DNA from 2 places in the Acinetobacter sp. GN11 genome. Region 1 is predicted to be linked to the other one. Evidence: predicted binding sites of a transcription regulator. Region 1 holds the regulator's gene; the other holds the start of a gene.
The links. Region 1 encodes PhoB, which activates phosphate uptake and scavenging genes when phosphate is short. Its sites were predicted from a motif close to TGTCATNAANCTGTCATAA; they were not measured.
Positions count from the first base shown of each region.

Region 2: the regulator PhoB is predicted to act here: its motif matches at 1,918-1,936, upstream of NL42_RS01535 (NAD(+) kinase).

Region 1 covers NZ_JRVL01000218.1:194-4,618, reverse strand. Annotated here, with positions in the region: gene NL42_RS16550 (MATE family efflux transporter) at 1-384, shown strand, start outside; gene NL42_RS16545 (SDR family NAD(P)-dependent oxidoreductase) at 442-1,275, opposite strand; gene NL42_RS16540 (TetR/AcrR family transcriptional regulator) at 1,488-2,159, shown strand; gene phoB (phosphate regulon transcriptional regulator PhoB) at 2,414-3,124, shown strand; gene phoR (phosphate regulon sensor histidine kinase PhoR) at 3,134-4,425, shown strand, end outside.
Region 2 covers NZ_JRVL01000012.1:15,406-19,830, forward strand. Annotated here, with positions in the region: gene NL42_RS01520 (glycosyl transferase family protein) at 1-111, shown strand, start outside; gene NL42_RS01525 (hypothetical protein) at 150-557, opposite strand; gene NL42_RS01530 (YeaC family protein) at 620-892, opposite strand; gene NL42_RS01535 (NAD(+) kinase) at 889-1,797, opposite strand; gene mrcB (penicillin-binding protein 1B) at 1,983-4,379, shown strand; gene NL42_RS01545 (tetratricopeptide repeat protein) at 4,401-4,425, shown strand, end outside.

The DNA of each region.
Region 1 (4,425 bases):
ATGAACTTTTTATTTACAGGTGCCTTAATTGCACTTGGCTATCTATTTTCAAAATATTTAATGGCTTTGTTTATTACCGACCCGACTGTGGTGGTACTGGGCCAACAGCTTTTATTTATTGTACTTTGGGCAATTTTATTCTTTGGTGCGGGTGCCATTTTTGCATCGATCATGCGTGCCAGCGGCACAGTGACCGTTCCAATGCTACTTAATATTTCCGCTATTTTGTTTATTGAAATTCCATGTGCTTACTGGTTTAGCTCAATGTGGGGCCTTAAAGGAATCTGGGTCGCCTATGCCTTGGCATTTGTCAGTTTATGTATTATTCAAGGCTTGTATTACCAATTTATCTGGAAGAAAAAGAAGATCAAAGTTCTTATTTAAAACCTATCAGATCTCATAAAAAAAGCCATCATTTGATGGCTTTTTTACGTTAAAAAATTATTTCATTAATTTGGTCACAATGGTTGAAGCACGTTGATATCCAGTCGGGAATAAACGCTGGAATGCATCAAGAATTTTTGCATCACTACCAATCAATAAACGGCGTTTATCTTTTAATACAGCTTGTAAAATTTGACGAGCCGCCTCTTCAGGTGGAGTACGTAATAACTTGTCAAAATTTTGAATAGATTTAGTCGGGTCCATACCCAAACTATTCAAGCTATCACTCATTTTTGCAGATTTAGCAATATTGGTGCGGATTCCACCCGGATGTACACACAAAGAGCTTACGCCACTTTTTTCAATATCTAACTCTTGACGCAATGACTCGGTAAAACCACGCACAGCAAATTTAGTCGCATTATAAGCAGATTGAGTCGGTTGAGCGGTTAAACCAAATAGGCTTGAAATATTAATAATATGGCCATCTTGAGTTTGCTTAATGAAAGGTAAGAACTCTTTCGTTCCGTACACCACACCCCAGAAGTTAATCCCAACGATCCACTCTAAATCTTCGTAGGTCGCACCTTCGACAGTTGAACCTAGAGCGACGCCAGCGTTGTTGAAAATCAGGTTAACTGATCCATGATCTTGAACAGTTTCTTGGGCCCACTGCTTTACCGCTTCACGATCAGACACATCAAGCTTTTTAGTGGTAACAGTAATCGTGCTATACGGTTTTAAAAGCTCAACGGTTTGCTGTAATCCCTTCTCATTAATATCACTCAACGAAAGATGGCAGCCCTGTTTTGCCAAAAGAATTGCTAACTGTTGCCCAATGCCAGAACCCGCGCCCGTAATTGCAGCGACTTTGTTTTTAAAATTTTTCATTGTCCATCCTTTGTTTTTCGATATTTGCACAACCGGTTCATTGCATGTGCAGTTTAGACATCTTTAATATAATTTTGACAATATCCATTGTCAATATAGTAGACTGTAATTTCAGATAGAATGGCACAATTCTACTGAGAGCTTTATCATAGTGAACATATTTGGCCAAAACCTATAAATTAGGAAACCAATCTTTAGGAAACGACTTATTTATGGCGACTAACGACTCAACCAGTAAAAAGAAAACAAAAAGTGTGAGTAAAGAACGTCAGTTCAAAGGGTTATCTCTATCTGAACGTAAAGAGGCGCGCCGCGAAAAACTGATTGAAGCAGGTATCGCGACTTATGGAACGCTCGGTTTTTTTTCCGTGACGGTAAAAGATGTCTGCCAAGAGGCAAAACTCACAGAACGCTATTTCTATGAATCATTTAAGAAGAGTGAAGATTTATTTCAAACCATCTTTTTAAAAATGATTGAAGAATTACAGCAAAACTTAATGCAGGCCGTGATTAAAGCTACTCCCGATCCAGAAAAAATGGTCGATGCGGGATTGCGTGCACTGCTGACTACTTTAAAAGAAGACCCAAGATTGGCTCGTATTGTCTATGTCGACGCAGTTTTGGTACAAGAGTTACATAATCAGGCCACCATTCAAGAAACACTTGCGCAATTTGACCGCATGATTCAAGCCTTTGTTATGTTGACCATGCCGCAAATTCAACACCATGAAAATGAGCTCTCTTTAATCGCAACTGGATTAAATGGATATGTCACTCAAATTGCGATTCGATGGGTCATGGGAGGGTTTGAACAGTCACTTGAGCAGGTTTTAACCGCATGCCGTATCGTTTTCTTATCTTTATTAGCGCAAGTTTCAAAATAATATTAAAGTTTTTTGACAGCGATAAATGTGCAAAACCAGTTAAGCTACTTAATTGATAAGCTATTGAATGATTTTAAGAAAACTAAAGTCTTCATGTCACAATTTGGTCATACCTTTGCCTTAGTTTTGTCACAAATTATTGCTAAATTTAATTTTATAGACTTTTCTGCAATGAAATTGTCATAATTAATCTTTGTAATAAGCCTGTCATAACTACAAAACGGTTCACCGTTAAATCTATAGGATATTGCGCTGTGAAAGATGACTATATTTTAATTGTCGATGATGAGCTTCCTATTCGCGAAATGATCCATACTTCTTTGGACATGGCAGGCTTTCAGTGTTTACAGGCAGAAGATGCCAAACAAGCTCATCAAATTATCGTCGACCAACGTCCGGCGCTTATCTTGCTTGATTGGATGTTACCTGGAGGCGTAAGTGGTGTCGATTTATGTCGCCGCTTAAAACGAGATGAAAATCTATCAGAAATTCCAGTCATTATGTTGACTGCCCGCGGAGAAGAAGACCACAAAGTACAAGGTCTTGACGCAGGTGCTGATGACTACATGACTAAGCCTTTCTCAACACGTGAACTGGTTTCTCGTATTAAGGCAGTTTTGCGTCGTGCTAATGCATTAAGTGGCGAAAAAACTATTGATGCCAATGGTTTAATTCTTGATCCTGTAAGCCAGCGCGTTAGCTTTGGCAACAATATTTTAGAAATGGGTCCAACTGAATATCGCTTACTTGCGTTTTTTATGACCCATCCAGAGCGTGCATATACACGTGCCCAGTTGCTCGATCAGGTGTGGGGCGGTAATGTATATATCGAAGATCGAACTATCGATGTACACATCCGTCGTTTACGTAAAGTTTTAGAACCGTTTGGTGTTGACCGATTTGTTCAGACTGTGCGTGGAACTGGCTACCGTTTCTCAACACGCGCAGATTTAGCCGCAGGTTAACCAAGATTTATGTATGAACCCTACCCCGTCCCCGAACAGGTACGTGAACAAAAACTTTCCCGCTACAGTAGTTTATGGACGTTTGCCAAACAAGATTTACGGCTCTTATTATTTTTTCTAATTATTGCCGGTTTAGTCGGTTTAGGCCTTGGGTATTTCTGGAGCTGTATTTTTATCGCCTTCGTGGTGTTTTTTACACTCCAGTTGCGTTCTTTATATCTGGTCAATGACTGGATTGCGAATAAGCCTTATGACGTTCCTCCAAATCTTAATGGGATTTGGGGGGCATTATTATTTAATGTTTACCGCGCTCAGCGCCAAGAACGAATTGTTCAAGCCGAAATGGTCGGTTTAATTGACCGAGCACAGTCTTCATTAGTTGCACTTGCTGAAGCCGTTGTTTTAATTGATGACCAACATCAAATCGAATGGTGGAACCCTGCTGCTGAACGTTTGCTAGGGATCAGCCCCCTCGACCGCGGCCGAAATCTATTAACGATTTTACGTCAGCCGACCTTTATTGAATATTTTAACAATATTGATCAGGCACCCGACGGGATTAAGCTTCACTCAAATTTTGATGATGACCGCTATGTACAGGTCAAACTCACACGGTTTGGTGGAGAAAGTCGCTTATTGGTGGCTTACGACGTGACTCGTATGCATAACCTTGAACAAATGCGTAAAGACTTCGTCGATAACATTTCTCACGAACTTCGTACGCCATTAACTGTACTGAGTGGTTATATCGAAACGTTTACAGATCAGGAAGATATTAGTCCGCGCTGGAAACGTGCCTTTGATCAGATGCAGTCACAAACCAAGCGCATGAATGCGTTGGTGAATGATTTACTGCTGTTATCAAATTTAGAAAATAATAAAAAAGTTGCAAAAAATCAGATTATTGAAATGCCTAGCTTAATGAATCAACTCTTTGATGATGCTCAGGCCTACAATGCTGATTATGGACACACACTTAATTTACACATTGATAGCCACTGTGACCTGATTGGTTCTGACATGGAAATCGCTAGTGCCTTTAGTAATTTAATTACGAACGCCATCAAATACACCCCAAAAGGTGGAACTATTACGATTGGTTGGCACGACGATGGTGAACATGCTTACTTTAGCGTACAAGACACAGGCATCGGGATTAACCCCAAACATTTACCACGTCTGACTGAACGCTTCTATCGTGTTGACAGCGACCGTAGTCGTCAAACAGGCGGTACAGGTTTAGGTTTGGCCATTGTGAAGCATGTATTAATGCAACATGGCGCTTATTTAGATGTCCAGTC
Region 2 (4,425 bases), on a different contig from region 1:
GAAATGGCAGTAACAGAAACCATCGGAATCGCTTTATATACCATGGGAGTTGTTACTAGTTTTGAAGAGGCAATGCTGAAAGCAAAAGTGTTATGGAATAGTCGTTTCTAATATATGAATGACCAAGGTTATATCGGATAGCCTTGGTTTTAAGGTTCAATATAATAAAAATCTGGCCAAAATGGATATTCCTGACCTGAAGAATGAATATTTCTTAGTTTCAAGTGATCACCTATTTTAATTGTAATCTTATTAGAATCGTAGGAACCCGAAAGATAAGCATCTCGTTGTTGGCCAATCAGTGTCTTACAATATAATTGATGCTCTTTGATCTTTTGGGAGCTTCGTATTGTTTGCGACTCCAGCACCTGAATCCCAATCAATAACATGGGATAACCGTCGTTTTTTATACTTGTATATTTAGCTTGAGGTGAAGTGTATTTCCGACTCGCAACAACCTTCACGTTGAGTAAACATTCAATCGGCTGTTTGGCTAATGCAGCACCACTAAACAATATGAGAAATAATAGTACGTAAACAGGTTTTAAACGTTTCATAGGAGTCTTTATTATATTTTGATAAACATAAAAAAAGCCCAGTAATCACTGAGCTTCTTAAATTAAACAAAACGAATTGGTTTAAATTCTGGCTCATGTTTGTGGTGATCATCTTCACATACCTCACCCTCTTCTTTCGTACCGCGGTCAATATAACCACTACGCTGCTCTTCTGGTAAGTTCTTTAACTCCCAAGCAATTACAGCTTGCATACAAGTTTCACGCTGCTCTTTTGTTAAAACAACGCCATTTGGCCATTTACCAATTTCTACTGCTGTTTTTAAACGCTCTACAATCTCAGGGTTTAAAATAGATAGCATTTGTTCAATATTCATGATTCATCTCTTTGGAAAGATTCAAAATCTTGGTTCCAACCAAGTTTGGTACGGCAGGCCATATAAAAATCATAACCTGGTGGATGCAATAAACTTAGTTTAAATGGATGTTTGCGGATGTGTAAACTATCTCCAACATTGAGCGATATGCTATGTTGCCCATCTGCACTCACCATTGGTAACACCCGATTTTCGCGAATAACAATTTTAATTTCGCTTTGTCCACCGACGACGATAGGACGTGATGATAAGGTATGAGGGTGCATTGGAACTAATGCAATCGCATCCATGCTTGGATGTAAAATTGGGCCACCGCCTGACAAAGCATAGGCAGTTGATCCAGTGGGAGTCGAAACAATTAAACCATCACTATGTTGGCGATAAACGTATTGACCATCAATGTTAAGTTCAAAGTCAATCATGTGAACCGACTTACCCGAATGCAAAACGACATCATTTAAAGCAATTGCATCATAAATGACTTCGCCATTTGTTCTTACTTCCATTTCAAGTAAGAAACGACGATCAAGTTGAAAATGCCCTTGAAGCACTTGGTCAAGTTTAAAAATCGCTTCTGACGGTTTGATATCAGTTAGAAAACCTAATCGCCCACGGTTGATACCGATTACAGGGGTATTATAACGAACCAAAGCCCTTGCAGCATGGAGTAAAGAACCATCGCCTCCAACCACAATAACTAAATCAGCAACTTCACCTAATAAATGACGGCTTACTATCTGTGCATGATCATAAGGCACTAATTCGGCTGTTTCCTGATCAAAAATGGGGTTCAAACCTAAGTTCAATAAATGATCATGAATTAAACAGAGTGTTTCTACAACTGATGATTTATCTGGTCGACCGATTAACCCGACGTTTCTGAAGGACTTATGTGAAATTTGCACGAATGAGTAAGCTCCGCTGCGATACTCGCCTATAATAACATTAACCCGATTAATTTAAAAAAACATAACTACAAGATGCTGTAAAATTCAATCTAACTTTTCCAATTATTCACAGTTTTATCATTGCAAATTGATGACAAGCTATCGCATCATTACAGGCATTGTTAGGGTTTTATCTCATTTTTATGAAGTTTGAACGTGGTATCGGTTTCTTTGCACTAATCTTTTCCATTTTGATCATTGGTGCTTTTATTGCTCTTAGTATCTATCTGATTCGTTTAGATAATATTATTCGTGAAAAATTTGAAGGTCAGCGGTGGGATATTCCTGCCAAAGTGTTTGCACGCCCTTTGGAAATTTATAACAACGCGCCTATTTCTCAAGCAAATTTCACTCAAGAATTAAAGCTATTGGGTTACAAAACTTCAAGTAATTATGACAAGTCTGGAAGTTATGTTGCTCAAGGCAGCAACATGTATATCCACACACGTGGTTTTGACTACGGCGACAGTGTTGAACCTGAACAAGTATTAGAGTTAAGTTTTGCAAATGATCAAGTTGTTGAAGTTCGAAGTACCAAACCTTCTTCAACTGGCGTTGCTCGCTTAGAACCGTTACTCATTGGAGGAATTTATCCTCAACACAATGAAGACCGTGTACTGATTAAACTGAATAATGTCCCTAAACCACTTATTGAAGCTTTAATTTCTACAGAAGACCGCAATTTTTATCATCATCATGGTATTTCAATTCGTGGTACAGCTCGTGCATTAGTTAGTAATGTTACAGGTGGGAAGCGTCAAGGTGGCTCAACCCTGACTCAACAATTAGTTAAAAACTTCTACCTCACTCCTGAACGCACATTAAAACGTAAAGTTAATGAAGCATTAATGGCTTTACTCATCGAGCTGCATTACAGCAAAGATGAAATTTTAGAAGCCTATTTAAATGAAGTAAATCTGGGCCAAAATGGTAGCTATTCAATTAATGGCTATGGTTTGGCTTCACAATTTTATTTTGGTTTACCATTACGTGAGCTTAGCGTTGCACAACAAGCTTATTTAGTAGGTTTGGTTCAAGGCCCTTCTTTATATAATCCTTGGAAAAACCCTGAAGGTGCCAAAAAACGCCGCGACACTGTGTTAAATAACATGCGCGTGATGGGTTATTTAACTCAAGCCGAATATGAAGATGAAATTGCACGTCCTTTAAATGTGTTAAGTAAACCAAGTTTAGGCCCTGCAAAATTCCCAGACTTTTTAGATATTGTACGTCGTCAATTACGTACAGAGTATCAAGAAAGTGATTTAACCAATCAGGGATTACGTATTTTTACGACCTTAGACCCAATTACTCAAACTCAAGTTCAAAATGCTTTTAAAGCTTCAGTAGACCGTTTGGCTAACAGTAATCCAGCACGTTTGAAAAACTTACAAGGCGCTGTGCTGATTGCACACCCTGAAAATGGCGAGCTCGTTGCAGCGGTTGGTTCTACACAAGACTTTACTGGTTTTAACCGTGCTTTAGATGCGAAACGTCAAGTCGGTTCTTTATTGAAACCTGTAATTTATTTAAGTGCTATTGAATCTGGACGTTATAACTGGGCAAGCCAAATTGAAGATGCTCCAATCAGTGTTCCTGTAGACGGCGGTAAAAGTTGGACACCTAAAAACTATAGTGGTGGTGGACATGGCGTAGTAAGTCTGAGTGAAGCATTAGCAAACTCATACAACCTTTCTGCTGTACGTTTGGGTCAAGAGTTTGGTCTATCCACATTTACCAATAATTTAAGAAAGTTTGGTGTTGAATCAACGATTCCTGCTTACCCTTCTATTTTCCTTGGTGCAGTCAATATGTCGCCAATGGAAGTGCTCGGAATCTATGAGAACTTCGCTACAGGCGGTTTTAAATATCCAACTCGTGCAATTCGATCTGTCGTAGATGCCAATGGTCGTCTGCTTGACCGCTATGGCCTTAATGTTCAACAAACGATTGATCCAGCTGTTGGCTATATCATGAATTATGGTTTACAACAGGTCATGTCTTCGGGTACTGGTCGTTCAGCCTATAGCAGCTTATCTCCAGCTTTAAAATTGGCGGGTAAATCAGGTACCACTAACGATACACGTGACTCATGGTTTGCTGGTTATTCGGGTAATCATGTAGCTGTAGTATGGTTAGGTTTAGATGACAATAAAGTAACTGGTTTAACAGGTTCATCTGGCGCATTGCCGGTATGGACTAATGTGATGAAACAATTACGCCAAACTCCTGTGAATATACGTCAGCCAGACACTGTACAGTGGCAATGGATTGATCGTGCATCAGGTGATTTATCGGCACAGGCTTGTGATGGTGCTATGTATATTCCAATGCTAACGCACACGATTCCGCATCGTGCTACGCCATGTGGAGCTCCTTATTATCAAGTTGACCCAACATATACGCCACAAAGTGATAACACAACGCCAGCTTCTCAACCGGATAATACCGATAGCTATATTCGTGATAGTGAAAGTCAGATGCAGCAAGATCTGTCAAATAACTCACGTGTGATTTCAACTGGTAGTTATAACAACTAAGCGTTAACAGGAAAGTAGGATATGTTGAAGAAAGGTGTTTTTTATA